Regions from separate parts of the Sporosarcina sp. SAFN-010 genome, predicted to be linked through region 2. Evidence: a T-box and tRNA genes for the amino acid it is inferred to sense, from the RefSeq annotation. Region 2 holds a T-box; the other holds one or more tRNA genes.
The links. The T-box of region 2 lies ahead of ACR65F_RS05185 (valine--tRNA ligase). A T-box ahead of a tRNA ligase gene usually reads a tRNA of that ligase, here a tRNA-Val.

Region 1: it has a tRNA-Val gene. The T-box ahead of ACR65F_RS05185 (valine--tRNA ligase) is inferred to sense a tRNA for this amino acid. The anticodon was not compared.

What each region holds. Positions count from the first base shown of each region.
Region 1 is NZ_JBPFDS010000001.1:273,276-290,000, forward strand. It holds gene ACR65F_RS01365 (hypothetical protein) at 1-29, shown strand, start outside; gene ACR65F_RS01370 (N-acetylmuramoyl-L-alanine amidase family protein) at 330-1,124, opposite strand; tRNA gene ACR65F_RS01375 (tRNA-Val) at 2,396-2,468, opposite strand; gene ACR65F_RS01380 (hypothetical protein) at 2,671-2,952, shown strand; gene ACR65F_RS01385 (hypothetical protein) at 3,006-3,431, opposite strand; gene ACR65F_RS01390 (TRAP transporter permease) at 3,532-5,571, opposite strand; gene ACR65F_RS01395 (DUF1850 domain-containing protein) at 5,519-6,085, opposite strand; gene ACR65F_RS01400 (TAXI family TRAP transporter solute-binding subunit) at 6,173-7,168, opposite strand; gene ACR65F_RS01405 (phosphatidylglycerophosphatase A family protein) at 7,343-7,894, opposite strand; gene ACR65F_RS01410 (alpha/beta hydrolase) at 8,011-8,733, shown strand; gene ACR65F_RS01415 (YjcG family protein) at 8,810-9,328, shown strand; gene ACR65F_RS01420 (GNAT family N-acetyltransferase) at 9,330-9,770, shown strand; gene ACR65F_RS01425 (hypothetical protein) at 9,839-10,150, opposite strand; gene ACR65F_RS01430 (stage VI sporulation protein F) at 10,224-10,475, opposite strand; gene ACR65F_RS01435 (YjcZ family sporulation protein) at 10,498-10,638, opposite strand; gene spoVAE (stage V sporulation protein AE) at 10,727-11,089, opposite strand; gene ACR65F_RS01445 (stage V sporulation protein AD) at 11,100-12,107, opposite strand; gene spoVAC (stage V sporulation protein AC) at 12,101-12,556, opposite strand; gene ACR65F_RS01455 (hypothetical protein) at 12,556-13,005, opposite strand; gene ACR65F_RS01460 (CotY/CotZ family spore coat protein) at 13,082-13,621, shown strand; gene ACR65F_RS01465 (hypothetical protein) at 13,723-14,160, opposite strand; gene mgtE (magnesium transporter) at 14,209-15,609, opposite strand; gene prpE (bis(5'-nucleosyl)-tetraphosphatase PrpE) at 15,675-16,415, shown strand; gene ACR65F_RS01480 (RluA family pseudouridine synthase) at 16,382-16,725, opposite strand, start outside.
Region 2 is NZ_JBPFDS010000003.1:113,520-130,244, reverse strand. It holds gene ACR65F_RS05220 (prepilin-type N-terminal cleavage/methylation domain-containing protein) at 1-111, opposite strand, end outside; gene ACR65F_RS05215 (type IV pilus modification PilV family protein) at 131-565, opposite strand; gene ACR65F_RS05210 (sensor domain-containing diguanylate cyclase) at 700-2,424, opposite strand; gene ACR65F_RS05205 (sensor domain-containing diguanylate cyclase) at 2,450-4,153, opposite strand; gene ACR65F_RS05200 (bifunctional folylpolyglutamate synthase/dihydrofolate synthase) at 4,210-5,433, opposite strand; gene ACR65F_RS05195 (ATP-grasp domain-containing protein) at 5,523-6,389, shown strand; gene ACR65F_RS05190 (ATP-grasp domain-containing protein) at 6,386-7,186, shown strand; gene ACR65F_RS05185 (valine--tRNA ligase) at 7,662-10,310, opposite strand; T-box leader at 10,554-10,782, opposite strand; gene ACR65F_RS05180 (YszA family small membrane protein) at 10,850-11,041, shown strand; gene ACR65F_RS05175 (hypothetical protein) at 11,018-11,629, opposite strand; gene hemL (glutamate-1-semialdehyde 2,1-aminomutase) at 11,745-13,034, opposite strand; gene hemB (porphobilinogen synthase) at 13,031-14,014, opposite strand; gene ACR65F_RS05160 (uroporphyrinogen-III synthase) at 14,018-14,776, opposite strand; gene hemC (hydroxymethylbilane synthase) at 14,766-15,698, opposite strand; gene ACR65F_RS05150 (cytochrome C assembly family protein) at 15,758-16,588, opposite strand; gene hemA (glutamyl-tRNA reductase) at 16,677-16,725, opposite strand, start outside.

The DNA of each region.
Region 1 (16,725 bases), on a different contig from region 2:
TTATGCATCTTGCGAAAAACAAGAACTAATCATCCTATGATTATTAAAATAGTATTTGCTCCAAGTTTATTTACGTCTTTCACAATAAATGTTGCATGCTTATTTTTTCTGTTCTCATCTTTATAGATAGTAGAACAGTGAGTTATTGGTTGTTACTCTTTTTGTTACCATAAGATGATACAGAAGATGATTAAATATTATACAACATTAACGCCCTTACCAATTAATGGAGGGGCGCTTTTTCATGTTTTATATTGTGACAAAAAAGGGAAGTTGTTGCTGGAGACCACCATTCCAATTTACATTTATCTTACTATTTTGTCCACTAATCACTCTTCTTTCCCCACAATATGACCGCGATCAATTGCAACATACAAAAGACCGATTGCATCTGAAAGAGTCAGCTCTCCTTTTAGTAACTTTTCTCGCCATTGAGGATCTAATGATTGATCGTTTTTTTGTTCCAAACGCTTTAATACTGTAGCTGTCGAGTTAACAATTGCAGAAACTGATGGTTTGTACAGCTCAGTTTCCTCCGTTTTGGGTACTGAAGGCACTGGCTTTGGAGTCGGATTAGGAACTGTTGGTTTTATAGTACCACCTGCAAATGCAATAATTCCTTCTGCAGTCCATTGTGCGAGTTGTTCTACCTTGTTGAGTAAAATGCTTTCATCGTTCAAATTTGAGATAAACGCATATTCCACTAATACAGCCGGCATTTTTGACTCACGCAATACAGATAAATTTCCACGTTTCATTCCACGATTAGATATACCGATTTTACTTGCGATTGCTTTGTGGATAGCTGCCTGTACTTTTTTTGTTGCCTCACTAACTGTTCCGTCAAAGATAAACGTTTCAAAGCCTGATGCGTTTGAAGTGGCTGAGTTGTTGTGCAGACTTATGAAGTAATCAGCACCCCAGTTATTCGCCATATTAGCTCGTTCTGATAGTCCAATAAATACATCAGTTGTGCGTGACATTTTGACTGTGTGTCCGTAACTTTCAAGCAATGTCTTTAATCGCAAACCAACTTTCAGGACGTTATCTTTTTCCTTCGACCGTTTACCACTAGCCCCTGGATCATGTGCACCGTGTCCAGGATCAATAAAGATTTTACTCATTTTCTTTTTCCTCCTTTATGTTATTACTATGTTTACTCGTATTGCTTGAGATAGACATGCGTGCTTACAATTAATTATTTTAAATTATTACTTTGAGACCCTAGTTCAAAAATCCCTATAGCTGTCAGTCCAGCTAAGCCGTCTGCTCATAACCGCAATACAACTTTTAAGTCATTAAACGCTAATGCCGCGAAACCAATAAAAAGATCAAGTGCTAAGATTGTTGCAAGTAATCAAACTGCTGTCATTGTTCCTCCTCTCTCTTCTTGTTCAGCTGGCTGGGGGAACAACACTTCATTTCCCATCAAAAGCTTTTTTTATCGATACGGTTCAACATGGAGAACTGTATCAGCCGTTATTCTTTCTCAGATAGTTCCCGATGCATTTTTTTAAGCAAAATAAAAAGAACCACCGGAATCAGCAGCCCAATCTGTCCACATTTTTCTAATATTCTTATCACTCCATTTACAACAAAAAAACGTTACGTCAAGGAGCACTCCCCCCCGTGTGAGTCCTGTCCACCTGATATCACTATATATACAAATGCTACTTCCATACCTATCATTACGAACATACCTACTTTTTTATAACGCCAACGAAACCTATTTTGCTATCCTAGAATTTTGCCAAATACAAACTTAACAATTTCATAACCCCATCGAGAATCATAAAAAATATGAGGACAACAACCGAATCGTTAATAACGCCGTTGAAATAAGTCTGGAAACTGATGAATGGCTCATAGATACCTCAAAACCCTCCAACTTCCAAGTGCATCACCTATTTCCCCCTCCATCTTTCCCACTCTCTTATCTCTTTCTACAAAAAAAAGAATGCCCTATGTGGACATCCTCGACTTGAGCATTTCTATATATTAATTTCTTCTAGATTCATCAAGCAGTATACAAAACGCTTCATTCTTATTGATAAAATAATATAAATATACTTCTGTAAGAATAAATTGTTCACCATTGTAGGTGCACTGAAAGCTGTAAACGATTCTAATTTTAAGAGAGGGTGTAAATATGTAAGTGTTACAATATAGATTAGGTATTCGAATCATCAAAACGACTCAAAATATTTATTCGCACATCACTGAAAAGGACGATGAAAAAGCGAGTGATGTCTTCCAGAATTTGCTGTAATTTTGGCGTTTCTCTGGAATTGTTCATTCAAGCACAAAAAAAACAGACCCTAGGCATCCGGCCTAATAGGTCTGTCTTGGAGAAGTATCGTTGTTCCGACGATACTTCCGAGGGTTTGGCACCCAATGATTCCTACTGGGCTCGAACCAGCGACCTCTACCCTGTCAAGGTAGCGCTCTCCCAGCTGAGCTAAGGAATCGGGAATGTTTCAATCGACTTTAATGACAAGCACTCGTTTAAAATAAACGATTTGTCACTAAGCACATCTATGATAATACCATGAACTTCATCTTTGCGCAATACGATTTTGTAAAATAGTTTTAGTATCTAGTTTCCCCATTCACCTATCACTGCCCAATGCATACATTGAAGTAGGGAGTTTTCGGATAGGAGGGCACGCCGTGGTAAATCCTGATAGTCTGGATTTCATAGACATTGATGTCGGCGGGCAAGCCGCCAAAATAGATGTGATTGGTAGTGTCATCACCATTATCGGAGAATCCATCTCAACCTATGCTGCTGTGCTCGCAATTGAAGAAGAAAAAAAAGAAAAAAAGAATTCTCCAAACAATGAGGATTTAGTGAATGAGTTAAAAGAGATGAAAGAGCAAATCCTGTATCTTACGAATGAAATTCAATCACTTAAGAAAAACCAAAGCAGGGATAGTCCATGGCGCCTTTGAAAAGGCGATGGTGCTGTCCCTGCTTTAATTGTTTTATAGTAGCAAAGTACTTTTTACTTTGAAAGTTCATCCAGAGCTAAAACCTTCAACGAAAGCAGTTCTTCTTCAGTGAGACGGCCTTCAACTTGTTGCAATAATTGCTGTTGCTCTTGTGCAGTCATCCCAGACTGTGCTTTTTTCTGTATATCTTGCAACTCGCTAATACTGAACTTCTTGAGTACAACTCGAGTGGCCTGTTCTTTAGTTTGAATAGGTAATTTACTGCGATCCGCTGTTTTTGCGTCTTGCAAATATGCCTGAACTTCTGGATTGCTATTGATTTCTTGTTTGACTGAATCCAGTTGTCCACTACTTTCCAACTGAGTAGTGACTTGATCCATTGCTTTGTCAGCTATCCAATTCGTTCCAAAATAATATGCAGCTCCGACTAGTAGTGCAACTACAATTACTGTCATCATCAGTTTTTTGATAAACCTCACGTTCGTCTTCCTCCTTCATTTCATTATTCATTAGACGTTCATCACATTACAATGTTTCAAAAAACAAGCCCGCCTGCATAGTATGACAGACGGGCTGGAATTATACAGTTGCGGTTTCTTCTTCTTTGTTTTTGTCTTTAGTGACTAGTTGAATTGCAAACAGAATAACAAACAATCCTAGTCCGATGAAATCCGTTTTCGTTTCTGGATAGATTAACATCATTCCAGTCGCAACCGTAATGATCCGTTCAATCCAGTTGATTCTTCGATACCAGAAGCCAATCAGACCTGCTCCTATCGCTATCATTCCAATAATCGCCGTGACGGTCACCCAGATAATTTCACCAATACTCGATTCAATCATGAGCATCGCAGGGTTAAATACAAACATATACGGAATAATGAATGCCGCGATGGCAAGTTTGGCCGATGTGACACCGGTCTTAATTGGATCTCCACCTGAGATTCCAGAAGCTGCAAAAGCTGCGAGCGCAACTGGCGGTGTGATATCTGCAATAATGCCAAAGTAAAATACGAACAAGTGAGCAGAAATCGCAACGACTACTGGTACTGTTGCGTCAGGTGTATCCAACATCAGCAACGTAATGATTGCTGGTGCTGCAATCGTAGAAGTGATGACATAGTTCGCAGTAGTTGGTGAACCCATACCAAGAACGATTGCAGCAAACATTGTAAAGATAAGCGTCAGCAAAATGTTTCCGCCTGCAGCTGATACAAGGCCATTTGCTAAACTTAGTCCAAGACCTGTTTTTACAACTACCCCTACTATAATACCTGCACAAGCTGTCGCTGCAGCTACAGCGAGTGCTGTACGTGCACCGTCAACGAGTGCTTGAATAATATCTTTAAATCCGAGACGTGTCTCTTTGTTAAACGAACTCACAACAAGGGTTAGCACAATACCAAGTAACGCTGCTTTCATCGTAGGAATTCCAAGTAATAAGAATACGATGATTCCGATGATAGGGAGTAGTAAGTAAATTTTCTTTAATGTTTCTTTACGGTTCGGAATCTCTTCAGGCTTCATCCCCTGTAGTCCGACCCGCTTTGCTTCGAAGTGTGTCATAATCCAAATACCTGTGAAATACAGCAATGCTGGAATTGTAGCAGCTTTGGCAATTTCCCAATAAGTCACTCCGCCAATGAATTCAACCATCAGGAATGCAGCAGCTCCCATGATTGGTGGCATAATCTGTCCACCAGTTGACGCAGCAGCTTCAACCCCGCCAGCGAACTCTTTTCGATAGCCTAGTTTTTTCATCATAGGAATCGTATAAGAACCAGATCCAACAACGTTTGCTACAGAACTACCGGAAATTGTTCCTTGCAGAGCACTTGAGAAGATTGCAACTTTTGCAGGTCCACCTGTCAATTTACCTGCTAGGACAACCGCTAAATCATTGAAGTAGTTGCCTACGCCCGTTTTCACAAGGAATGCTCCGAACAACAGGAACACGAAAATGAAAGTGGCAGATACACTAATCGGTGTCCCTAGGATTCCGTCTGTTGTAAAGAACATCAACTGGACAAGATTATCTAAATTCTGCCCTCTGTGTGCTAGGAATCCTGGGAAATAAGGTCCGAAAAATGCATAAACTAAGAACACAGCTGAAATAATAGTAATTGGTAAACCTACTGCACGACGAGCAGCTTCCATCGTTAATAGGACAGCCAATATCCCAACGATCAAGTCTAAATCAGACACACGACCTACTCTTAATACGAGTTCGTTCATATTGAGTGGCCAGTACAATCCGACACCAATAGAAAGAAGGGATAAGATCATATCATAAAATGGAACTTTGTTGCGTTTCTCCCCTGGCTTTTTACGTGCCGGAAACAGGAGGAAAATCAGAGATAGCGCAAATCCTAAGTGAATCGATCGCTGAATATAGGCTGTGAACGGTGTTCCGATTGAGGTATACAATTGAAAAATTGAAAATGCCAACAGACCAAAAAACACAATCTTGCCAAGTATACCTGCTAAATCCCTCGTGTTGGATTCAGGATCGTATTTTTGAAGGAGCTCCAACTGTTCCTTTTCGGAAAGTGTTTCGAACCGCTCGTCATTTGGATCCGTTATCGGAACCACTTTCTGTTCTTTCTTTCGCTTTGCCATTCAAGTTGACTCCTTTCATTATTTCATATAGGGTTAATTTTTTCACACGAAATTCGTATGAATGACCACGTTCCAAATAAGCTTTTAAATCCGTTTCTTTCCCTTTATATCGAAATGCTAATTGTGCATCTACATCTCCAATATAAAGTACAAAAGAATCGACTACTTTATCCTCATATGTAAGTGTATAAATGCCATCTTCCGTCACAGATAATGTTTCTCCTTCTTCTGCATATCCCGGAAGACCAATTCCAACATCTTCATAACGCATCGTTAAGAATTTTAACGAACTGTCCGTCTGTACTTGATAGGTTTCTAGTACATCTGTTAAAAAAATCGAATGGACATATCTGATTTGAAATTCCGAGTCATCCGATAAAAGTCGATACGTCATCTTAGGATCTTCCGTCCTCGTTTCTGTAAAGGTATACGCTCTTTTTAAAGGAATCGTTAGACCCCCGACAATCAGAAAAACTACAATGAGTAATCCAAGCGGAATCCCCCATCGTTTCATCCGCTCACCTCTTTATACAGTTCTATGAATGCAGAAGGGACGGATGAAGCATCGATCGCCTCACCGCCCCATTCTATCATTCAACTCTTATTTGTTTACTTCGTCAAAGTACTTTTGAGCACCTGGGTGAACTGGAATACCTATTCCGTCAAGCCCAGTTTCAGCTTTGATCAGTTTACCCTTTGCGTGTTGAAGTTTTGGTGCGTTGTCGTAAATTGCTTTTGTAATTTCATAAGCAAGTTCTTCAGGAACTTCGTTTTGGATAACAAGCATAGCTCCTACTGAAACAGTAGGTGTATCTTCAGCCAAACCATAAGTTCCAGCTGGAATAACTTCCTTAGCATAGTACTTATACTTGCTGATGAGCTCATCTGCTTTGTCATCTTCAACAGGTACTACGAATACTTTTGCTACTGCGTTTAGGCCTTCAACAGCACCAGTTGGTGTTCCTGCAGTGATGAATGCTGCATCGATCTGACCCGCTTGCAAACTTTCTTGAGACTCCCCAAAGTCCAAGTTTTGTGGCTTAATGTCATCCATAGACAATCCGTGGATTTCAAGAAGCTGCTCTGCGTTCGCATACGTACCAGAACCAGGAGCACCGACAGAAACTTTCTTACCTTTCAAATCATCAAATGTTTTAATCCCCGTCTTGTCCAGTGTTACAAGTTGTACAGTTTCAGGATAAAGTGCACCAATTGCAGAAACTGTATCGACTTTATCGTCTTTAAACATCATTTCGCCTTCTTGTGCATAATACGCGATATCCGTTTGTACGAAAGCGATTTCAGCATCTCCATCTTTCAGTGCTGTCATGTTAGCTGCAGATGCTTGAGATACTTCAGCTGATGTTTTCACACCTGTATCCGATTCGATGAACTCTGCAATGGCGCCACCAAGAGCGTAGTACGTACCTTGCGTTCCGCCAGTTAAAACACTGAGGAACTTGTATTCTTTATCACTGCTATTTGAATCCCCTTTTGCTCCATCATCCTTCGCTGCATCGTCTGATGTACCACACGCTGCAAGTGCAAGCACTGCAATGAGTAGCATCGAGATGAGCCCTAAAAGTTTCTTATTCATTCAATTACCCCCTATTTAACTATTCGTCTAGTAATGTATATTCTACCATGTAAGCGGGTTCAATTGTCAATCTTTTTCAGAAAACAAAATCATTTGAAACCGTTTTCATTATGTATACATAAAAAAGAAAAGAGCGATTTACACTCTTTTCATCTGTAGTTTTTAGTCATTTCCTTACTTCGCAGCATCCTTTACATCGTCGAATGTCAATCCGGCTTCCTCCAGATCTCGGGACCGATGGGCAATTCGAGCTGCCGCACATGATGCAACACTGGCAACTAGATCATCTAAAAATGTATGGACTTTATTTCCTTTTTTAGTATCTAAATCATTTATAATACCGACTTTGTTTTTATCTAAGTGACCAAACGTCGTCACTGCAATCGAACCATACGTAAATACGGCTCCTAGAGCAATTGTTTCATCCACTCCGAAAAGACCTTCATCCGATTCGACGATATCTTGTAACGGTTTAGATAATTTGCCTTGTTCACAAAGCTCGTCCAGCTCGATACCAACTAAAATTGCATGTTGAAGTTCGCGCTTTTTCAATACATTCACAACAGAGTCCACACACTGTTCAAGCTGCAGTTCTTCATTATAAGGCGCTTGCATTTCATAGACGATTTTCGCGATATCTAACAGCTCTACACCTCGGCGCTGCAACGCTTCTTTTGTTGCAACTGCAATTACTTCTGACCGTACTTTGCTTTTCCCGTCAAACATGCTACCATCTCCTTCTAATTTCTAGCTGTCCCCACTGTCCACCAATCGTGCACATTATACCCTCTAACCATCCTATGTTACAATCTCCTTGAATAGACTTGTGAGGGGGTTACTTTATGAACAACGGAAAGATTCATGATATTCAATTTTATAGCAAAGAACTTCAGGAGGAAATGGAGCTCCTTATTTACCTTCCGTATAACTATTCTCCACTATATAAATACTCTATCCTTTTCGCATCAGATGGGAAAGACTATTTTCAGTATGGTAGAATCGGGAAAGTTATAGATGAATATTTAGATAAGGAAGAGATTGAAAATGTAATCGTTGTCGGCATTCCATACAAATCTGTTGCTGAACGCCGTAGAATGTATCATCCAGACGGAGATCGTCAAAAAGACTACATCCGTTTCCTCGTGCATGAACTCGTTCCTTATATAGACGAGCATTATCCCACTTACCAAATTGGTGGAGGGCGTGGACTTATTGGTGATTCTCTTGCTGCCACAGTTTCTTTACAGGCTGCATTACAATACCCAAATTGTTTTGGCAAAGTAATACTCCATTCACCTTATGTGGACGAAAAAGTACTTGAAGCCGTAAATTCGGCTAAGAACCCATCAGGTCTATCGGTTTATCACGTCATTGGAACTGGAGAAACTCAAGTTTCTACGACTGTCGATGGAAAACAAGACTTTTTGACTCCAAACCGTGAGCTCAACAAATTATTTGGAAATAAAGGATTTCCGTACTTCTATGAAGAATTTAATGGAGAGCATACCTGGAAATATTGGCAACCAGATGTGCGTCGTGCTGTCCAAATGGTATACGGACAATAACCAATCGGACAATTCCAAACAATTCTGCTATACTTGAATGAAGAATTGTATTCACTTTCCTAAGGAGGTTTTTCACATGAAATACGGCGTTGTAGCATTTCCATCAAAAAAATTGCAAGATCTAGCAAATGGATATCGCAAACGGTATGATCCTCACTACTCTCAGATCACTCCTCATATGACGGTAAAAGGTGTTTTCGATGCAGATGAAACTGAAATTAGAAAAGTGGCTGAAGCATTGCGTAACGTAGCAATGAAAAACAAGCCATTCGAACTAAACGTTTCAAAAGTAAGCTCTTTTGCGCCAATAACAAATACTATATATTTTAAAGTTGCCCCAAATGAGGAGTTACTTGCTTTGCACAAAGCTCTCAATAATGAGGATTTTTTCGGTCCACAACCACAATATGCTTTCGTACCTCACATCACAATTGCTCAAAGTCTAACTTCCGGTGAGCATGATGACATTATCGGTCAATTGAAGATGCTTGGTGCAGATCACTCAGAAATCATCGATCGCATCCATCTTCTGTACCAACTAGAGGACGGCTCGTGGACAGTATACGAAACGTTCCGTCTACAAGAGGAAAACTGATTTGTACGAGGTAAAGATTGCCGCGTCTGAACAAGAACGTGAAGCTGCATTTACTGTACGGAAGAAAGTATTTGTAGAAGAACAAGGTGTTCCCCTAACGATGGAAATTGACGAACACGACACGTCTGCATCCCATTTTGTCGTCTATGATGGGCCGAAAGCAATTGCTGCTGGCCGCATCAGAAGTATCGCAAATGAAGTGGGTAAAGTGGAACGTGTCTGTGTATTAAAAGAATATCGTGGTCAACATCTTGGTGTCCTAATTATGAACGCTCTTGAGGAACATGCAAAAAAGACTGGCATCCACAAAATCTTGTTGAATGCCCAGTCTTATGCAATTCCTTTTTACGAGAAACTTGGGTATGGAGTCACTTCTCCCGAATTCATGGATGCGGATATTCCCCATCGCGCCATGGAAAAACAAATGGACCCAGCACTTTAGAATATTAAAAAGCATATTTAAAAGCCCCATTCCAATTTTAGGAATGGGGCTTTTTTTGAGGGTGCTTATTATGCGTATTCGTTTACAGCCAGACCTTTTCCTACCACCGCTACAACTTGTTTTGACAGAATTGTAGGGTCCGGTTGGATAAAACCTTTTTTAGCTGGAGACAATGGACGTTGCTGATTCGCACTTTTACCAAACTCCCCTTCAGAATTCCTTTCCCGCTCACGTCGAAGAACTCGTTGCCATTCTTCGTAATCTGCCTGTGATTTAATAGATTGGACTCTGTCAATATAAGAAATAGCAGGCGAAGCTTCCTCCAAGCGGTTTGCATACATTTGTGATTGGATATTCTGAATCGGCAGCAGGTAACCCATTGCCTCCACCTTCTTTCTCGTTTAAGTTGTTAGTTCACTATACCCGGTTGCTAGGGAAGCTAAACCTATTTCTTTATTTCCCTAACATCCTTTGAATATCTGCAATATTTACAGGCTGACCACTAGAAACAAGTGAATTGACTAGTTCATCTTCTAAATGTTGGGGTACATTTTTATTCGCAAGCATCCCGACATTTTGAATAATCCGTCTCACTTGTCGTTCATCTTTAAAATCAGCATGTTGTATGGCATTCGCGAGTGCAAATACTTCTGTCATCGGCACACCAGTTTTAGATTCTATTTTCTTGAAGAAGGAGTCATTCATACTCCCAGTTCCCCCCTCTCATTTAGCAGAACGTACTTCCAACAATAATCAGCAAAATGAACAAAACAACTAACAAGACGAACGTAGAGCCGCCTCCTTGATTACAACCACGGTCATATCCACCTTCATAGCGCGGTTCTCCGTAACAATAGTTTCCGTACATAAGAAAATCCCCCCTCTCTTCCCTGTATCCTATGCAAAGACACAGCGAAGCGGGCGGGACATTCGCATATTTATTTTTAGTTGGTGATTTAGATGGTTCCTTTTGACTTAAATACGAGAGAAGCGACGAAACCGAAAATGATGGCTGCACTGATACCCGAACTTGTCACTTCAAACATTCCCGTCAGAACACCTATGATGCCATGCTTCTCAGCCTCAGCGAGGGCTCCGTGTGTAAGTGCATTCCCAAAAGATGTGATTGGAATCGTTGCACCTGTACCAGCAAAATCGATCAGCGGTTCATACAGTCCGAAGCCATCCAAAATGGAGCCTGCAACCACTAATGTACACAATGTGTGTGCCGGGGTGAGTTTGCCTACGTCCATCATCAACTGCCCGATGACACAAATGAGTCCCCCTACTATAAAACTTGTTATAAAAATGGATAGCAATTTAAACCACTCATTTCATTTGGATTTCCACTGCATGCGCAATACAGGGAATCGTATCGCCTTGCTGATAAGATAGAGGGGACATTAATGAACCAGTCGCAATCAGTAACACGCGCTTATATGTTCCGGACAGCAGCTTATCATACACTTCCGAGAAATAAGCAGATGCCGAGCATCCCGAACCACTTGCTCCTGCAAGAAATTCTGGATGTTTGCCATAATACTCTGCTCCCGCATCCCGAAAAGTACTCGAAACATCATATTCCCAACGGTCAAGTAACGTTTTAAATAGCTCGAATCCGATTTTCCCTAAGTCCCCAGTCATGATCAAATCATAATCTTCAACTGTCGAACCGTGACCTTCCAAATGACGTTTAAACGTATCTGCAGCAGCAGGTGCCATAGCTGCCCCCATATTTAACGGATCTGTCAATCCTAAATCCGTAACTATTCCAATCGTTCCGCACGTAATAATCGGCGCTCCTTCTATATGAGGGATAATCGTAGCTACTCCAGCTGCACTTACGGTCCATTGAGCTGTAGCTCCTTTTTGACTTCCGTATTGAAGAGGATAACGAAATTGACGTTCAATAGCATTGTGCTGACTGGAGGACCCCGCTACTACTAATTCAGCCATTCCAGATTCCGTTAACAATGCAGCCATTAATAGAGAGGAAACAGAAGTTGCACAAGCTGAAAACATTCCAATATAAGGAACCCCTATTGTGCTTGCCGCAAAGTTGGAAGGAGTCATTTCATTCACTAAATCGCCCATCAAAACAAACTCGGCATCTGTGGGGGTCTTGTCCAGCTTACTCAATGCAATCATGCAAGCATCTTCCATCATTTTCGCATGGCCTTGCTCATTCGTCTTTAATCCGCAACGCTCGTCATCATAATTCTTGTCGGCATACTTGGAAAAGGGACTCTTCTTCGTTTCCAAAGGCCCTACCGTGACACCAGTTGATGCAATCACTGGATTAGATGCAAATGTCAATAACCCTCGTTTGTTTACCAAGATACCACTCCTAATCCAACGAGTATCGTTTTAATGAGAGCAACTACAAATGCCGAAAAGACACCATATAAAATGACGGAACCTGCCAGTTTAAACATATTGCCTCCGACACCTAATACGTAGCCCTCGGATCTGTGTTCGATTGCCGCGGATATCATGGCATTTCCAAATCCCGTAATCGGTACGGCGCTTCCTGCTCCACCGACCTGTGCGATTTTTTTATAGTATCCGAACCCTGTTAATAACATGGAGATAAAGATCATCGTGGCCACTGTCGGATTACTTGCCGTTCGTTCAGTGAAATCAAAAAAAGTAATATAGAAAAGAGCAACGAATTGACCAATAAAGCAAATGAAACCTCCAACAACAAATGCTAATATACAATTTTTTAAATACTTCGGTTTGGGTGTAATCTGTTGTTCAAGTTGCTGATATTTTTTTTCATCCATTAGGTCTCTTCCTTTACCAATGCACTAATTTTTTTCATCTTTTTTAAATAGTTCTGTTCATTCTCTTTTTCGATTAACTTGTTTGTTTCCAACAACACTTTGCTATCTGCGGATACCGTAATTTTCAGGTCCGGATACATTTTCTCCAGCTCTTTCGTAAGTTCCTTGGCAATCTTACGCTTTTTAAATCTTTCAAAGGTATTAACGCGTAACCCCGCAATCAACCGATCATCATGGATCAGCATGACTGCATTTTTAATACGCTTATCTTCTTTCAACAACGTTTCCGCTTGTTGTTCATCTATATCTGTTGTATTAACGGTTTTAAAACCAATCGAAGTCGAGCAACCCGCCAGCAGAACTAGGATGAAAACAAGGAGCAGTATTTTACGAATCGCCATCCCCTCCTTTTTTAACCAGTATGCCTTTTTTGTATGCATTTTATTCATAACGGTTCAAGCGCCCTGCCAATAGGTAGCTGAATGCCATAAGGTATAGAGAACAAACGAGAGGAGGAAATGATCAATGAGTTGTGGATGTGGAAAGAACGAAAATACGGGGGATAAGGTGAATCCGATTCAAGGACACTGTGTTTGTGAGGCAGTTCGCTTCATTAAACGCCTTCAAGATACGCACACAGATGAAGATTGCTTCGACTGTGATACAGACTGCTTTATGAGACCGCTTGGCAGTTTAGTAAGTCCTGCAAGCGAACGTTTCAATACACGGGTGTTTTCTTTACTAACAGAGGACGGTGACTTCTTTAAAGCGATGTATCGTCCTAAGAGCCATACACATCATCATGGCATCAATTGTTTCTCTGTATTCTTCAGAGTCCAAAACATTTTTGACAATTGCTGCGCAACATTGATGGTGCTTGAGCCTCTAGACAAAGACGGAAAACCAGTCGATATTACTGACTGTGGTAAAATTTGCCTTGACAAACTTTGCAAAGTCGAGCGCTTCAGAGCAACAAAGTCTTGTATCACGGTTGACTTGAATTGTTTCTGTGCAATCCAATGTATCACAGATACATTTGTTACACAGTGCAACACACCAGCATAAGCATCATCCCCGCGATGCACGAAAGGAGACTCCCCACTTGGGTAGTCTCCTTTTTATTCGTATTAAAAAGCGTCTCAGACTAGTTAGCCTGAGACGCTTTTTCATGTGAACGGTGTTCCTTTCCAGAACACTTCCTCGATTTCCTGTAAGTCCAGCGTCCGTATTTCATCCATATCTTTGCTTTCTTGCTTCACTTCAATCGCAATCTGCGAATCGGTCATAGCGGAGATACCGCCTGTCAGTAATTGACCGTTCACCAAGAATTGGAGAGGACGATAAGCATTGCGAGGAAACGGTTCAGCTAAGTAACGTAACCTTTTGACGACTGGAGACTCTACCGTTGCTTCAATCACTTGTTGAAGTACTATGTCTTCTTGAGGCACTGTTTCTTCTTGAGAATGTTCGTTTTGTTCCATTAGTTCAGGGTCATTACCTGACCAATAAATAGACGTACTCTCTTCTTTAACAACCTCGACAATCGTTACCATAGGGGGGCCGTCGATAAAAAGCAAAGGAACTTGAAGTGAAATATGCGCCACATCCTTTTTACTGCATTATATGCAACATCTGCCCATGCGTGACTGACGTTATAGAAGGTTGATGAATGTGGTCGCTAATCCTAAGTAAATTAAAATACTGATCAAGTCATTCAATGTGGTGATGAACGGACCTGAAGCGACAGCTGGGTCTATCTTCATTTTGTGCATAAACAAAGGGATGAACGATCCAGAAATAGTTGCCGCAAAAATCGAAACGAAAATTGCTGCTCCTACTAGCATTCCGATCACCAATTCGTGTTTCCAAAAAAAGATCAAACCGATTACAAAGACTCCACATATGAATCCGGTAATTAATCCGGTTCCCGCTTCTCTTATTAATAATTTGAGTTTACTTTCATCTTCGATATCCCGTGTTGCAATTCCTCGGACCGCAACTGCGAGAGCTTGTGTACCACTGTTACCAGCAGTTCCTGCAATTAAAGGAATAAATGCCGCTAGCAATGCAACTTGTGAAATCGTATCAGTAAACATATCAATCAAGTTTGCCGTTATCATCCCAAGTATAAGTAAAATAATAAGCCATGGTACTCGTTTCTTCGCTGCAGATAATGAATTTTTGTCAAATGTATCCATATTTGATACACCGGCTAATTTCGAGTAGTCATCCGATGCCTCTTCTTCGAGGACATCTAGCACGTCATCGACTGTAACAATTCCGAGTATATGTTGCTGAAAATCTACGACTGGTACAGCAAGCAAGTTATAGTCTTGTGTTGTACGGGCAACGTCTTCCTGATCGTCTGACACGAGTACACTGACAACACGTTCATTCATAATGGTGTTAATCAGGACATCCTCTTCAGAGGTAATCAAGTCACGTAACGATACAACCCCGGTTAGCCGGTTGTCATCATCCACAACAAAGACGTAGTAAATTGTTTCAGCACTTGGAGCCTGAATGCGAAGGATATTCATGGCAGATCGAACAGTGGAATTCTCGGGAACTGTGACATACTCAGTCGTCATGATCGATCCAGCTGTGTGTTCTTCGTAGTGCAATAGCTCCTTGATTTGAGCAGCTGCTTCTTTGTCCATGAGTGTCAAATAGCTGACACTTTGGGACTTATCGAGTTCTTTCAGGACATCGACCGCGTTATCCACAAACATGTAAGAAATCATCTCTGCGGCATACGTCGCCTCCATCTCCTGAAGGAACTCTTCGTATTCGTCTTCATCAATTTCACTTGTTTCAAAAATCTCCGCCATTTCTTTAGGAGATAAGAAGTAGTACATCGTTTTCCGAAGTTCAGCTCCAGCCTCTTCATAGAAGATTGCGCGATCATAAGGATGTAGTAGCAAATACTCATCACGGAACGCTTTGATATCTTGCCGTTCTAAATCTTCTCGTAGCTTCTCTTCGTTAAAATCCACTTCTTCATTGCGGTCCTCTGTTGTTTCCATGGCTACACCTTCCTTTCTTTTCGCCATTTGGCACTACTCCTGTATACTACTTGTGTACTTTACAAATACTTCGTAAAAGGGAGTGTATTTATATGTTCGATATTATCGGTGACATACATGGTTGTTATGATGAACTGCTTGATTTACTAGACACTCTAGGCTATTCCCTAAAGTCCGGAATTCCAATCCACCCCTCTGGCAGAGAGATTGCATTTGTCGGAGATGGCATGGATCGGGGACCTTCGTCCTTACAAGTGATGCAACTTTTGTTTGCGATGCAAGACAAAGGTCAACTCATTTATTCCCCGGGAAATCATTGTAACAAATTATATCGTTTTGCTAAGGGCAATGATGTGCAGCAAACGCACGGGCTAGAGACTACGGTTGCAGAGCTTGACTCTTTGCCCAAAGAAAAACGAGCGCAAACGCTAAAACGATATCGACAGTTCTACGAAGAGCTGCCTCTTTATCACCAGTTAGACAGCGAAAAACTTATCATCGCACATGCTGGGCTACCTGAGCAATTGATAGGCGCTCCTCCGTCAAGAACCGTACGCACATTTGTCCTCTATGGAGATATCTCAGGAAAAACATTATCAGACGGACGCCCTGAACGCCGTGATTGGGCGAAGTCTTATCATGGAACCCCATGGATTGTTTATGGACATACCCCAGTTGAAGAGCCCCGTTTTAAACATCACACGGTAAATATTGATACAGGATGTGTGTTTGGAGGTAAACTGACAGCGCTCCGGTGGCCAGAACTTGAAACCGTTTCGGTAGCTTCAAAACAACCGTTTCAACCTGAGAAGTTTACCGTGTATTCTTCTTGAGATTTCGGTTCCACCGGCATAAGCCTTAACAGATCACCTGGAAGTTCACTCGCATATGTAACGTTTTCGTTTGTAGAAGGATGCTTAAACCATATCGATGCACAATGAAGAGCTTGCCGTGTGATTAAGTCACATGGACCTCCATACAAGTCATCCCCAAGCAAAGGATGTCCGACATGCGCCATATGTACACGGATTTGATGGGTTCTCCCTGTATGCAGTTGGAGCTCAACAGCCGTATATCGACTGTTGCACATTTCAAAACGACCCGTAACACGTACATCGGTACGTGCATATTGCCCATCTGGAC
Region 2 (16,725 bases):
ATGTTTAATACTAATATTCATTGTGGTCCAAATAATTCCGGTCACGAGGGAGATTAAAACCAAAACAGCAAGTAATTCAACAAGCGTTATACCTGACTCATTGTCTTTCATAATTGACTCCCCCTTAAAGTCACTTCACCTGGATATATCCAAATGATTCGCTGATGATCCTGTCATCTTTCATTAACTTTACGTGTAATTTATGTAATCTTACAACGCCTGGTTTTAGTTCTGTATTTAAAGGCGGTCCTTCATCAGGTAATTTTTTAATTTTTATAATAGTATTCGGTTTTGCATCCATTGTCTCTGTCCACCATTCCCCATCACTCTTAAATCGCGGTTCAGATAGATCGGTCGCTTTCCATTTCATCTTCTTATATTCCTCAAGCACAATCCGAGCCTCATTCATAGTCTCCAACTTCGTCTCAGTTCTACTATTGAAAAGAGTCATCTGAGGGAAAATTGTCATGAACGCAACGAAAACTATGCCTAATATCACAAGAGAAGCGAGAATTTCAACAAGAGTCAGCCCAGACTCGTGACTGACTTTCCTTTTATTCATCATTCGCGCACCTCATTTCGTTCCTTTTTCCTATCTCTAGCATAACGGAGTGAACCTTTGAGTTCAATAGGCTTGTAAGCATAATTGTTACAAAAAAAGACTGCGAGCGCAGTCTTTTGAGTGAACTTTTATTTTCATCAAATTTCTATTGGATCAGTTGGCTCCGCTTCATAAACCCCAACGCGATTACGTCCTGCCTGTTTCCCTCCTATATAGAGGGCTCTGTCTGCATTCCGAAGCAAACTGCTTTCTGATTGCGTGTCCTCTGGAATTGATGAGACACCAAGACTCACAGTAAGCTTGATACCAATCGATTCGATATCATCCGATAAGTCCGGTTTGATTGTAAATGTATGTTGCTCAATTTCAAGACGAATTCTTTCAGCAAGTGAAACCGCTTCCTCCTTTAAGAAATCAGGAAGCAATAAAACAAATTCCTCTCCGCCATAACGAGCCAGCGTACGACCATCCGTCTCGTACTTTTTAAGAATTTGAGCAAATTCACATAAAATATCATTACCACTTTGATGCCCATAATTATCATTGATGGATTTGAAATGATCGATATCTAATATAATTGCAGATAAACTAGAAATCTCTTGTTCGTGAAAAAGACTTAGCTCATCACTTAGTTTCTTTGTTAAATAGCGGAAGTTATACAGTTTTGTAAGACCGCACTTTTCACTTTTCTCAATCGTGCGTTCGTAATGAAATGCTTTCACAATAGAGGTTTCGAAATACCCCGTTAACAAATCAACCATTTTTTTATCTAAATCCTCAAAAAAGTTTTTTCTGAACGACGTCATGATAAGGTAACCTTCAAGTTTTCCCGCTCGAATAATAGGTGCAATCATAACACTTTGTACAGCGATACTGAACCGGAGATATTCGAGCTTTTCGATTTCTTTACTTGAACTATATACCTTTATTTTGTCTGGTGACAGTAAAGGAATCGCGTCATTTTCAAAGTCGAAAAACTGAGATTCCTTTGAAAAAGTACCCGCCTCTGAGCAGGCTAACATTTGAAATCGGTTACCATTACGAATATCGAGAATATAAGCTTGATCATAATTTACGACACCCTGAATTTTCTCAGTGAAAATTTTTATGACTTCATCCCTGCTTAGACTCTCCGTTAGTTCGTGACCTATTTCGACAGCGGAAGAAAGCTTTTTGTTAAGCTCACCAGAAAAAGCATACCTTCTAATAATTAAGAGTACGAGTAGAAATGGTGCTCCAAGCAATAAAACGGAGAAACCGCCCAATTTGTAAGTAAGTAAACTATATGCGACCGCTAAGGGTAGCACAACTATTGTTATTGCAAAGTCCCACAACGCAACTTGCTTAAAATTATCAAAGGAAGCTTTCTCTATTTTCATGATGAGGTAAAGGACCAAGCTATTGATGAAAGAATATGACACTGCGTAAACCGTGGCCGCTATTAGGAAAGCCCACGGTGACATTTCCACGATTCTACCGCCAGCAAAATAAAAGAAGAATGCACTAACAATTGAAACAATCACAAACATTAACGAATTTGTTGTAAACCGATAGAATGCCGGTAAACTCGACTTTCGAACAAATTGTAAAATTGTGAGTGCAAGTTGCATGAAAACCATTTCCGCAAAAAGACCATATTGAAAAAAGATCACAAAAATAATCCATCGTTCAAGTGAAATACTAATCGAGAATATTTGGAACGACGAACTCATTGCGATAATTAGCATGATGAAATTCAGCAATACAAACCACATATCAATTTCTTTAAACGGAAACATCATATATACAAGATATAACGAGGTCGGTACTACTAATAACCACAGTAAAAAAGCCGTCCACTGCTTACGTGGATTCTTGAGCATTTTGTATCCTCCGTTCTGGAACACCTTACTTTACATAACCACCTACTCGATTACGCCCAGCCTGCTTCGCTCCAATATACAATGCACGATCTGCATTTCGCAATAGCGTCATTGCTTCATCTGTATCCTCAGGTGCGGCTGATACGCCAATACTCGCTGTGATTTGAATTTCTTCTTCATTCAACAAACACGACAAATCATTCTCAATCTGCATGTTTGTTTGCTGGATTTCACTTCGTAACTCTTCTGCAAACTCAAGTGCTGTACCCATTGAAAACTCGGGCAATATATAGACGAACTCTTCACCACCATATCTAGCAACAATCGCTTTTTCAGGACATTTGTTTTGCAACAGATTTGCAAACTGCTTCAATATAAGATTTCCACTTTCATGTCCGTAGGCATCATTGACCTTTTTAAAATGATCAATATCCAACATAACAACTGCAAGGTGTTCAAGAATTCCACGATTCAGCAAATCCATTTCCTGTTCCAATCGTTGCTCTAGAAAACGATAATTATAGAGTCCAGTCAATGCACAACGGTTACTTTCCTGTTCTGCAAGTTCTATATATCTCGCTTTCTCAACTGACACTATAAAGTATGAACTAAGCAGGTCCAGGACATTTAAATGAAACTCTTTAAAGGCGTCTTTCTTCTTACTTCCCAATACAGAGACTCCGACAATTTCCTGATGACGGATTAAAGGGATACATAATAGGCTTTCGATTTCATCAGGTACAGGGGTAATCGTTTGTTGAATCCACTGCTCTCTTCTGGAATATAGAAAACTATTCTTATCAGAAAGGATTTTACCGGCAATTCCTTCACCTTTACCTAAGCGAACTTGAGGAACAGCTACTTTTCTACCTTTCATATAAAAATGGGAAGGCTCCAACCACCCATCATAGTGATCAAATAAATACACATAGTCTGTCTCGAACAGTGCTGCCGTTTTTGTCATAAATTCTTCAATCACTGAGTCCTCAGTTGTCATTTTTGCAAGTTGTTGACCTATCTTCCCCGCAGCTTGAATATAGGCATTTAAGTCGTCTGTCTGCCGATTAATTCTAAGTACTAGTGTCATGAAAAAGAACGGAATTCCCACTAACACATATCCAATGACCCCATAATGGATGAGGATAAAATATAACGACAAGGCAAGTGGAACGGCTATGACCATCCTGAAATAATGAAGAAGCGTTTCTTTTACGGAATCCAGTCTCATCCGATTTGTAAGTACACCATAAAGTTTAAAAATCCAATCATACAATACGGAATAGACAATTTGATAGACGAACACGCCAACAACTAGAATGCTAAAGGTCAGTTCTCCAATTCCAGCTCCTGTCATGAAAAAAGCGACTGCCGAACTGACCGACAGCACAAAATAAGCTAAAGAGTTGTACAGCAAGCGATACAGAACATCACCTGTTTTATAACGCGCAAATACCGCACAAGCAATTATTAGTTGAGTAATGATCAACTCTATCGTTAATCCATACACAAGAAAAATCGGTAAAGTAAACCAGACAAAAAGTACGATGGGTTTACGATTGTAGATGATGGGATAGTAAATACTTAAAAATCCAAGTAAAAATGAAAGTCCTACCCATAACCAATTCACCGTGAGTATGGGCTGGGTATAAAGAAGATAAACGATGCCGGTCGGCACAACAAGTATCCACAGTAAGAGCAAGAGCAACAATGGCCGGCCTTTCAATTTCATCCTCTTCATCCTTCCAATCAACCGCTCAACCCGCGGAATTATCTATCTATTGCTAATTATATTATATGAGACCTTAGACTGTTTAGCAAGTATAAAGAACCCGAGACTATTTTCTTAACACCTAGGTCTTTAGTTAGTAACGAAGATACACAATCTATATCTATCACCATTTTATTTCCAAATTCACATTGATCATAGAGGCATTGCGCAGTCGCAGCACCGGGTACATTAAAATTGATGAAGGTAAATGAATTCGCAACTGGTATTAATTCATCGAGTGTCTCTTTAATTTCTTTATTGGCCATCATTCCTATAACAAAGTCAATCTTCTCCCCTGGCAGTTGTTCTTGGATCGTACGTCTGAGCATTAACGCTGCGGCAGGATTGTGTGCACCATCAAAAAAGACGCCTGGTGCGATTTCTTCGAATCGATAAGAGAGCTGCGCGGTCGCAATACCTGTTTGAATCGCTTCTATCGGAAGGTTTAGACCAGCTTTAAGAAGCGATTCTATAGCAACTGCTGCATTAATAGCTTGGTGAGGACCTTTCATCTTTCTATTTGGTAATGCTAGTTGCTGACTTCCATCAAATAGTTCAGGGTTTCCTTCTTTCATACAGAAACCTTGTCCATAGATTACTAATGGACTGCCGACTTCAGTAGCCACTTTTTCTGCTACCTTTTCGGCTTCCACAGGTATTCTTCCGCAAACAGCTGGTACTCCCTCTTTAAATATCCCTGTTTTATGCCACGCAATCTCTTCGATTGAGTCACCAAGGAATCCGATATGGTCTCTAGCGATCGATGGAATTACAGAAACCATCGGCGTCAAGACATTTGTGCTGTCAAACCTTCCACCCATTCCAGATTCAATGAGGACTACATCAGGCTGCAGGCGGTTAAAAGTGACAAACGCTGCAGCTGTCAATAGTTCGAAGTCTGTCAACATCCCGTTAAGTCCGGCATCTTTCAGTATTTGGAAAGATGTTGTTAACTGCTCTTCTGTACTATTTTGTCCATTGATTCTGATTTGATCATGTATATCGATCATTGAAGGCGAAGCGAAGACGCCTGTACTTATTCCTGCCTCACGAAGGATAGATTCCATAAAGCAAATTGTAGATCCTTTGCCATTCGTGCCAGCGACATGGATTGCTCTTAAATTCTTTTGTGGCGATCCAAGGAGGTTCATTGCGTGTTCAATTGCAGCTAGTCCGGGTTTAATCTCATTATCACTAATAATGCTTACACGTTTCTTATACTCTTCCAACTTCGGTATCATACCTTTTCCCCACCTTATGCTAAACTTATAGTTAATAGCCTTTGAAAAGGCTTTTCTTAAGAGTATAGCACGAGAAAGAAGGGTTTCATTTGAAGAGTTGCTGGATTATTTATAATGGAAGTTTAGTGAATGAGAAATTCCGGGATCAGGCGGAACTCGTACAAGAGGCTGCTGATCGGGTCGGTGTTTCTGCAACAATTTATAAAAATTATGAAGTCATGATGGATGTAACCGAAAAAATCGATTCCCTCCCTGATTTCGTCGTATTTTTAGATAAAGATATTGTACTCGCAACCTATTTGAAATCCCTCGGCATTCCTGTATTCAATGATCCGGAAGTGATCGAGCGTTGTGACAATAAAACGAAACAAGCGATTAGGCTCGCACTTGATGGTGTGCCAATGCCAAGGACAATTGTTGCGCCTAAAGTGTATCCAAACTTCACAATCCGTGATAGCGGGTATTATGAACGTGTTTTACAGAAGCTTGGTCTTCCTATGATCATTAAGGAAGCACGTGGTTCTTTCGGAATGAACGTCTATCTGATTGAAACCGAGGAACAGTTTTATGAAAAAACAGAAGCATTGCGTGGAATTGATTACTTATTTCAGGAGTTCATCGCTTCGAGTCGCGGACGCGATATTCGAGTGAATGTTGTTGGTGAACAGGTTGTTGCTGCGATGTATCGACATTCCGAGACGGATTTCCGTGCGAACATAACGAATGGCGGAAAAGCTGAGATCATTGAGTTAACGGATGCACAAATCTCTATCGCATTACGCGCTGCGAAATCGGTAGATGCGGATTTTGCTGGTGTCGACCTATTGTTTGGAGCAAATGAAGAACCACTTGTTTGTGAAGTTAATGCCGCTGCACATATCCGAAATATTTATAATGTAACAGGAATTAACGTAGCGGATGCAATGATAGCGTACATTTTAGAGGTGATTGCATGAAGGGGTATATCTATTATGAAGAGGAAGATGCGATGCGCAATCGATGGTTTATCGATGAACTCATCAAAGAAGGTGCCGCTAACCAGCTAGTTGTAGAATTGCTGACGGGTGATGCAGAACTTCCGAATGATGCAACGTTCGTCTTTTATCGAGCGCGCGACTTTGAAAAGAGCCAACGATGGGAACAAGATGGTATTGTTGTCGTCAATCGAAGCGAAGTGAATCGTGTTGCGAATGATAAGCTTCAAACGTTCCAGCTTGCTGCACTCTTAGGTATTCCTTCGATTCCTACGAGGCGGCTAGATTCTGCTCAGGATGTACAGGAGTATCCTATTGTTATAAAAACGACGGATGGACATGGTGGTGAAGAAGTCCATTTATATGAGACGAATACTGAAATGGAGCAAGTGATTTCGCGCTATCCAAATCGACAACTTGTGATGCAGCCTTACATTGAGCACAACTCTTCTGATGTACGACTTTATTTAATTGGCGAGAAAGTTGTGGGAGCGGTTAAGCGGACTGGAGTGGGATCATTTAAGGCAAATGTTAGCTTGGGTGGAACAGCTAAACGGTTTGATGTCCCTCCTCCTTTACGTGAGTTTGCAGTGAAGATTGCTAAAGCGTTGAAAAGTGACTATATCGGAGTCGATTTCATTCAGAATGCGGAAGGCGTCTGGTTATTGAACGAAATAGAAGATCCTGTAGGTGCGAGGTCGCTTTATGAGACAAGTGAATTGAATGTTGCACGAGAAGTTATGTGTCATATCCATAAAAAACTTTTAAAATCCTTATAAGGTGCTGAGTTAGCACTTTGTAAGGTTTTTTGTTGAGTGCGAAGCTTGTTCTCAGACAGTTTTATGTCTTTGTCCATCACTCCAGGTAGTTTCTCTATCACTACGCTATATTTCTCCGACACTTAGCTGAATTTCTCGATATCAAGACACAATTCACGTAATTTAAGGGATTAATTGGTAGCGCTTCGCTTGAATTTTGAGGTTTTCGTGTCGCGTTGATGATCTTCGGTATGAGTTATGATCATTTTCCAGGATTTATGATCACTCTCTATGTTTTGTGATCACATTTTAAGGTTTATGAGCACTTACCTGTGTTTATGATCACATTTCCAGGTTTATGAGCTCTTTTCAAGATTTATGATCATTATCCTGAGTTTATGAGAACATCACCAGAAATAGAATCACTCGCAAAGATTAAAGCTCTTAACTAAAACAAAATAAAAAGAGGGCTTTCGTTAGAAAGCCCTCCCCCTACTTAAATCTCTTTCAATTCCTCGATACGACGCTGCACGGCAGCTTGTTTTTCGAGATAATCTTGTTCTTTTGCACGCTCTTCGTCTACGACCGACTGTGGTGCTTTGGAAACGAAGCGTTCGTTGGAAAGTTTGCCTTGAACGCGTTTCACTTCGCCTGCCCACTTATCTAGTTCTTTACCGAGGCGTGCAATTTCCTCGTCAATGTTGAGCAAGCCTTCAAGTGGCATGAAGAGTTCTGCGCCTGTAACGACTGCAGACATCGACTTGCCTGGCGCTTGAACATTTACGCCGATTTCAAGAGTTTCTGGGTTACAGAATTTCTCGATGTACTGACTATTCGCTTTCAAGACAGCTGCTGTCGCTTCGTCTTTCGCAGCGATGTACAACGGTACTTGGCGACTCATAGGCGTGTTCACTTCGGCACGGATTGTGCGAACCGCTTTAATGACATCTGTCAATAGCTTCATGTGAGTGGAACGTTCTACGTTCGTCAAACTCGCATCTGCCACTGGCCATGCAGCAACAGTGATTGACTCGCCTTCATGAGGCAAGTTCTGCCAAATCTCTTCCGTGATGAACGGCATGAGTGGGTGAAGCAAACGCATCGTATTGTCGAGCACATAAGCAAGGACCGAACGCGTCATATGCTTGGCTTTCTCGTTTTCACCGTACAATGGCAACTTCGCCATCTCGATATACCAGTCACAGAAATCATCCCAGATGAAGTTATAAAGCGCGCGGCCGACTTCACCAAACTCATAGCGGTCTGATAACTTTGTCACGGAGTCAATGGTTTCGTTGAGACGTGTTAAGATCCAATCATCTGCAACTGAACGTTCTCCTGACAAATCGATTTCTTCGTATTTCAAACCTTCCATGTTCATCAACGCGAAGCGGGAAGCGTTCCAGATTTTATTGGCAAAGTTCCAGATCGCTTCGACTTTTTCAGTAGAATAGCGAAGGTCTTGACCTGGTGATGAACCCGTTGCTAGGAAGTAACGCAATGCATCGGCACCATACTGGTCGATCACATCCATCGGATCTACCCCGTTACCGAGCGACTTAGACATTTTGCGTCCGTCTTCCGCACGGACCAATCCGTGTATCAATACATCCTTGAATGGACGCTGATCTGTAAACTCGATGCCTTGGAAAATCATGCGAGACACCCAGAAGAAGATGATGTCATACCCTGTAACAAGTGCATCTGTTGGATAGTAACGTTTGAACTCAGAGTCTTCCGTGTCCGGCCAACCCATCGTCGAGAACGGCCATAGTGCAGATGAGAACCACGTATCAAGTACGTCGTCTTCTTGGTGCCAATTCTCGATATCTGCAGGTGCCTCTTCACCAACGTATACTTCACCAGTTTCGTTGTGATACCATGCTGGAATTCGGTGGCCCCACCAAAGTTGACGAGAAATACACCAATCGTGAATGTTCTCCATCCATGTCAAGTATGTTTTCTCGAATCGCTCAGGAACGAATGTCACTTTACCTTCCGCTTTTTGCAACTCGATCGCTTTTTCAGCAAGTGGTTGCATCTTAACGAACCATTGAGTCGATAAGTAAGGCTCAACAACAGCACCGCTTCGCTCCGAGTGACCTACAGAATGATTATGTTCTTCAATTTTGAATAGAACGTCCATATCCTGCAAATCTTTAACGATTGCTTTGCGACATTCAAAACGATCCATACCTTCGTATTTACCAGCTAACTTGTTCATCGAACCATCTTCGTTCATCACAAGTACGCGCGGTAAGTCATGACGATTTCCAATTTCAAAGTCGTTCGGATCATGCGCAGGTGTGATTTTAACCGCACCGCTTCCGAAGTCCATTTCTACGTAATCATCCGCTACGATAGGAATTTCACGCCCAACGATTGGCAACTTCACAGTTTTTCCGATTAAGTGCTGATAACGCTCGTCTTCAGGGTGAACGGCAACAGCTGTGTCACCAAGCATCGTTTCTGGGCGAGTTGTCGCAATTTCGATACTTCCAGTTCCATCTGTGAGTGGGTAACGCATATGATAGAAAGCACCCGCTACATCTTTATGGATAACTTCGATATCGGACAATGCTGTTTTCGTCGCAGGGTCCCAGTTGATAATATATTCTCCGCGATAAATTAGATCTTTTTTGTACAACTTGACGAATACTTCACGTACTGCACGTGAAAGTCCTTCATCCAGAGTGAAACGTTCACGTGAGTAATCCAATCCGAGACCTAGCTTTGACCACTGCTCACGAATATGTCCCGCATACTCATCTTTCCATTTCCATGTTTCTTCTAGGAATTTCTCACGTCCTAGATCATAACGTGTTTGGCCATTTGCACGTAGCTTCTCTTCCACTTTCGCTTGAGTCGCAATTCCAGCGTGGTCCATTCCTGGTAGCCACAACGCATCATATCCCTGCATGCGCTTCATGCGAGTCAAAATATCTTGAAGTGTAGTATCCCAAGCGTGCCCCAAGTGTAATCTACCCGTCACGTTCGGTGGTGGAATTACTATTGTATATGGCTCTTTCCCACTCTCAGGCTGAGCTTTGAAGTACTCACCCTTTAACCACCATTCATAGCGATCTCTTTCAATCGTCTGCGGATCATACTTAGTCGGCATCTCCAACTGCTCTTTTTCTGTCATATCAATTCCTCCTCGTAATAATAAAAAAATTCAAATCATTTTTGTTTTTAATCGGACACTTTGTGCTTATACTTTCTGTTGATTGGAACGTAAGGTGGGGACTCCTTAGAGACCAGCGAAGATCGAAGCCCCCGCAGAAGCGTAGCGCCAAGGAGGCTGAGATCAGGCCCCTAGGATGGCCTCCACCTGAAGTGGAAATCAACATTATGTCCAATTTTTGAAACACAAAAAACCCCTTCGTCGTTAAAGGACGAAGGAGTCAGTTCGCGGTACCACCTTTATTCGCAACCATGCAGAATTCGCAAGTTGCCTCAATGGAAATAACGGCTTCTAACCGGTTCTCGCTACTTGTAAAAAATGTTCACGAAAACTGCTGACGGGTGACTTTCAAACTGTCGACAATAGGTCCTTGCACCACCCGGACCCTCTCTACAAAAGCCGACCGATCTACTCTCCCGATAAACGCATCACTATACTGTTTCCAATAGTTTACCGGATGTATAGCGTACCCGTCAAGCCCGCTGTGAAAGGATGGTGTTATGAGAAGAGGCTACAACCCCTATTTGCTTCCGCCATGGCTAAGAAGATGCCGATTTTACGGTAAAATGATCATTATCCCGATCTCTTGTTTTCAGCTCATCCGACTATTGATCATCCCAACGACAGGAGACTTTTTACTCTTCTGCGTCCTTTGTGGATGTTGCTTTCTATTCCACAAAAACATCATTTAAACGGAAAGATGTCACAGTTACATCGTCCTCCAAGTCATTGATGAACGCCAGCATTTCATTGTCTTCCACATAGCCAATTGCCGTTTCAACTTGACTCGAATTGGAACTGTCCAGATCCGCAGTTACAGCTGCAGTCGTCGTTTCTGTTTCTACCAACTCATCCACTACTGGTTCTTTCTTAGCTACGGCTTCGACTTCAGCCAATTTAGCCTCAACCGTCCACATAACCGTAAGAGCACCATCATCCGTTCCAGATGCCGAAGCATCGATTACAGTCGCTGTAAGTTGTCCGTCCGCACTAGTAGGTAAATCTACAAGCAACGGAACCGCATACTCAAAATAGCCAGATTTGTCTTGTACGTCCACATCATCGATTAGTATTGCATCTGAATCCAGAGCTGCCTCTTGACCTTCACCGTCAAATCCAACATTCGCTGCTACATGATAAATCCCAGAAAGTCGAACAGCATCTTCAGTCGGATGCTCTGTATATCCTGCGGTCACTTTCACTTCTTGTGCAGAAACTACTTTCCCGTATTCTGCAGGAAACTGAAACGTCTCCGTTAACGTCCACTGTGTTGGCTCCATTGTTCTGCCGCCTCCTTTTATCGTTAGAGTATATGACGAAGCACTCACTATCAGAACACAGGACAAAGAAAAACAGCCTTTCAAAAGAGTTACTCTTGAAAAGGCTGTTTGTGTTTTATTTTTTTAACTGACTAAATACCTTATGGAATGCATCTACTGTTTTCGATATATGCGCTTCCGTATGAGCAGCTGAAAGGAACATTCCTTCAAACTGTGAAGGCGGCAAGAAAATGCCTTCTGCAGCCATCAGCCGGTAGTATTCAGCAAATAACGCTAAATCGGATGACTTTGCAGATTCATAATCGACCACATCTTCATTCGTGAAGAAGAAACCAATCATCGATCCAGCACGATTTACTGTATGCGGAATTCCATTAGCAATTGCAGCTTCGCGGAAACCTTTTTCAAGCTGGTCGCCAAGTTTCATGAAGTGCTTATAAGAATCCGGATTCAAGCGTTTCAATGTCTCGATTCCAGCAGTCATTGCAAGTGGATTTCCTGACAATGTTCCTGCTTGATAAACCGTTCCAGCAGGGGCAATATGCTCCATAATTTCACGTTTACCGCCGTAAGCACCAACTGGTAGTCCGCCACCGATTACTTTACCGAGACACGTCAAGTCCGGTGTAATACCGAAATGACCTTGAGCACAATTGTATCCGACGCGGAAACCAGTCATTACTTCATCAAAAATGAGAAGTGTACCGTTTTCTTCTGTCAACTTGCGTAATTCTTCTAGGAAACCAGGTTGAGGTGGTACAACACCCATGTTTCCTGCCACAGGCTCTACAATTACTCCCGCAAGATCATGGCCATATTCTTTAAATGCGACTCTTAAGCTTTCCAAGTCGTTATAAGGAACAGTGATCGTATTTTTCGCAACCCCTTCAGGAACACCAGGACTATCCGGAAGACCAAGTGTCGCAACACCTGACCCTGCTTTGATCAGCAACGAATCGCCGTGGCCATGGTAGCACCCTTCAAATTTCAAAATGAGATTACGCTTCGTGTATCCACGTGCAAGACGTAATACGCTCATTGTAGCTTCCGTACCGGAAGACACCATTCGAACCATTTCAATCGATGGCACACGTTCAATAACGATTTCAGCGAGTTCAGTCTCAAGCAATGTCGGGGCACCGAAACTTGAACCTTTTACGGCAGCTTGTTGAATCGCAGAAACAACGCCATCTTCAGCATGCCCTAAAATCAGTGGACCCCATGACAGCACATAATCGATGTACTCATTGCCGTCGATATCTGTAATGATTGCACCTTTTCCACTTTCCATGAAAATCGGATCCATATTAACCGATTTAAATGCACGTACAGGCGAGTTCACGCCACCAGGCATTAGGTCTACGGCTTTACTGAATGCTTGCTTCGATTTAGTATAATCTCTCATTTCGTCTCCTCCAACCAGCGAGCTGCGTCTTTTGCATGATATGTCATGATTAGATCAGCACCCGCACGTTTCATACTTGTCAATGTCTCTAAAACGATACGTTGTTCATCTACCCAACCGTTCAGTGAAGCAGCTTTAACCATCGCATATTCTCCACTTACGTTATAGGCAACCATTGGAAGTAACGTATTATTTTTGACATCACGTAAAATATCCAAGTATGATAACGCAGGTTTTACGATTAAGAAGTCGGCACCTTCAGCAATATCGGATTCTGCTTCACGCAAAGCTTCCATACGGTTAGCGGGATCCATCTGGTACGCTTTACGATCACCGAACTGAGGTGTGGAATCTGCTGCATCACGGAATGGTCCATAATACGCAGATGCATATTTAACTGCATACGACATAATTGGAATCTCTTCGAAACCAGCTTCGTCCAACCCTTGACGGATAGCTACAACAAACCCATCCATCATATTAGAAGGTGCGATGATATCTGCTCCAGCATTCGCTTGTGATACAGCTGTCTTGACGAGTAAATCTAGAGAAGGATCATTCAGCACACGTTCTCCTTCGATGACACCACAATGTCCATGATCGGTATATTCACACAGACATGTATCCGCAATTACGATGAGCTCGGGGTGACGTTGTTTTGCTAAACGAATTGCTTCCTGAATGATTCCGTGGTCATGGTAAGCTCCAGTTCCCACAGCATCTTTTTCGGTAACAACTCCAAAGAAAATTACAGATGGAATTCCTAATGCTACTGCCTCGTCTAACTCTTCACCGAGTCGATCCATCGAATGCTGATAAATACCAGGCATTGAAGGAATTTCGTTTTTAACGTTTTCGCCTTCAATCACGAAAATCGGATAAATGAAGTCCGTTGCTTGCAGTTGTGTTTCGCGAACCATTGCACGCATTCCTGCAGTGCTACGAAGTCGGCGATGCCGACGGAAATTCAAGTTGTTCATCAGTTAGTTCCTTCCTTTCGACTCGGCAAGTGTTCGCACGAGTTCAGGTAATGTATACGTTTCAGGCATAGCATGGACAGGCGCCCCTACTTCATGAAGCGCCCGCTCTGTAATATGACCAATTGCGCCAATTGTAAAGCCTGTCCACCCAATTTTAGAAGCGACACTGTCTGTAAAAACAGTGACTGCTGAAGGGCTTGCAAACAATATCGAAACTGAAGCTTGGTCTTTCACAATTTCTATAATCTGATCTGCTGACGTTATCTCAGGAAGCGTTTCGTATACTGTCCATTCATCGACAGTTAACGAGAGCTCTGTTGAAATGAGCGTTCCTGCTAAATTTCCTTTAATGAAAAGCGCTCGAAGGGAATCACCTTCAGGGTTGAACTGCTGAACGAAAACATCTGCACTGAAAACTTCAGGAATAAAATTCACACGAAATCCAATCTTTTCGAGTGCGTATGCGGTTTTATCCCCAACAGCTGCAACATTCAGTCGGAAATTAGTTGAGTTCAGTCCGGAACGCTCAAGCTTTTGCTTAAACGCAGCTACGGCACTTTGGCTAGTAAAAATTAGCCAGTCGTAGGACTGAGCTTGAACTAATCGCTCATGATCCTCTGCAGATATCCGTTCATCTGTACGAATGAGAGGATACGAAATCGGAGTGCCTCCAAGCTGTTTCACAAGCTCAAAAGGTTCATCTGACTTTTTAGTACTCGTAAAAATTACGGTCTCTCCTGACAATGGGAAGTTACTGACCATCCATTTCAGCCTTCACTCGTTGAATGACTTCTGCTGCTCCTTCTTTACGCAAAACGTCTGAAACGATTTTGCCCGCTTCAACAGGAGTTTTAGCTTTTGCCGTATGACGGTACACTTCTGAGCCATCTGGCGCTGCGATGAACCCTGTCAATTCAATTCCGTCAGCCTTCTGTTGTGCAAAGCCGCCAATAGGAACTTGACATGAGCCATCCATCTCACGTAAGAATGTACGCTCCGCTTCCACTTCTTTAAACGTTTGTTCGTCGTTCATTTTAGCGAGTTCGGCAAGTAGTTCTGCGTCATCTGAACGGCATTCAATTGATAATGCACCTTGACCAACCGCTGGGATACAATCTTCAAGGCTCATGTATTCCGTAACAATGTCTTCACTCCAGCCCATTCGCTTAAGGCCGGATGCGGCGAGGATAATCGCATCGTATTCACCATCTTGCATTTTCTTTAAACGTGTATCGATGTTACCGCGAATCCATTTAATTTCAAGATCAGGTCGAAGCAATAATAACTGTGAGCTTCTGCGCAAACTAGATGTACCCACTACTGCCCCTGCAGGCAGGTCATTGAACGCAACATTGTTATTAGAGATGAACGCATCACGTGGATCGACACGTGTCGGAATACAGCCAACTATCAAACCTTCTGGTAAAACAGAAGGCATATCTTTCATACTATGTACGGCAAAGTCGATTTCTTTGTCGAACAATGCTTGCTGGATTTCTTTTACGAATAGACCCTTACCGCCTACTTTAGACAGCTGAACGTCAATAATACGATCTCCTTTTGTTACGATTTCTTTCACTTCAAAGTCAAATGGAACACCCACTGCTTTCAATTGATCGATGAACCAATTCGTTTGTGTTAACGCAAGCTTACTTCTCCGTGAACCGACAATAATTTTTCTCAATATAATCTTCCTTCCCTAATTGAATGATACGTATTAGATGGATACCGCACTATTCTACCTTATAACCAAAAATGGAATTGCGATAGTTTACTGCCCAAAAAGAAATTAATGATAATTAAAACAAAGGCAAAAATAGTTGCCCATGCAAAATCGGTAGCTTTAATCTTCCCATTTCTATTGAAAAACAGCAATGCGCTGTAAACTATTATTAACAAGAAAGAACCGATGATCTTAATATCGAATAGTGTCCAATCTGACAGTGCTGTATACGCCCATTGGATGCCCAAAATTAAACTTACTAGAAGTAAAGGGATTCCAGTATAGATTGCCGCCTTCATGCCCGTCATTGCATGTTGTAACGAGGGCAACCGATTGAATTGCGAAGTAAACTTCTTCTTCTTCAACAGATTATAAACGAGCAAATACAGGATTGCGAATACAAATGCCATCGTAAAAGCTGCGTAAGAAAGAATCGCGAATGTAATATGGATGAACAACAGTTCCGAAACAAGAGATTCTCCCACCCCAGAATTGTCCACTTGTGTAGGCGCAAAAATATGAATGGTCATAAAGCAAAACGCAATGATATTCAATAAGAACCCAGCATAGCTGGAACGATATTTAAGTTGAATTCCAAGAGACAACATAATGAGTATCCACGCAAAGAAATAGACCCCTTCATAAAGGGACAAGACGGGTATTTGCTTCGTCACGATAATCGCTTGTAACAAAAAACCAGTTTGCATAGCAAAAACAATCACAGTCAGCCAAAATGCGCTTCGTTGTGCTCGTGTATCTTTGTTTAAAAAGTCCACAAAATAAAAAATCAGGCTGACGGCGTACAGAATGAGCATAGCTTCCTGAAGCCGTGCCATCGTCAACTCAACCATAGGCTAACCTCTGCCTTTCTGTCAAAAAAGCCACTTCCGCATCGACCGTTAAGAAAAGCGGGATGGGAAATGACTTGTTGGAACGCATTCAATATGTCAAATCAGGTTGCAAACCGGCCGTTTGGGAAGCTCCGGCT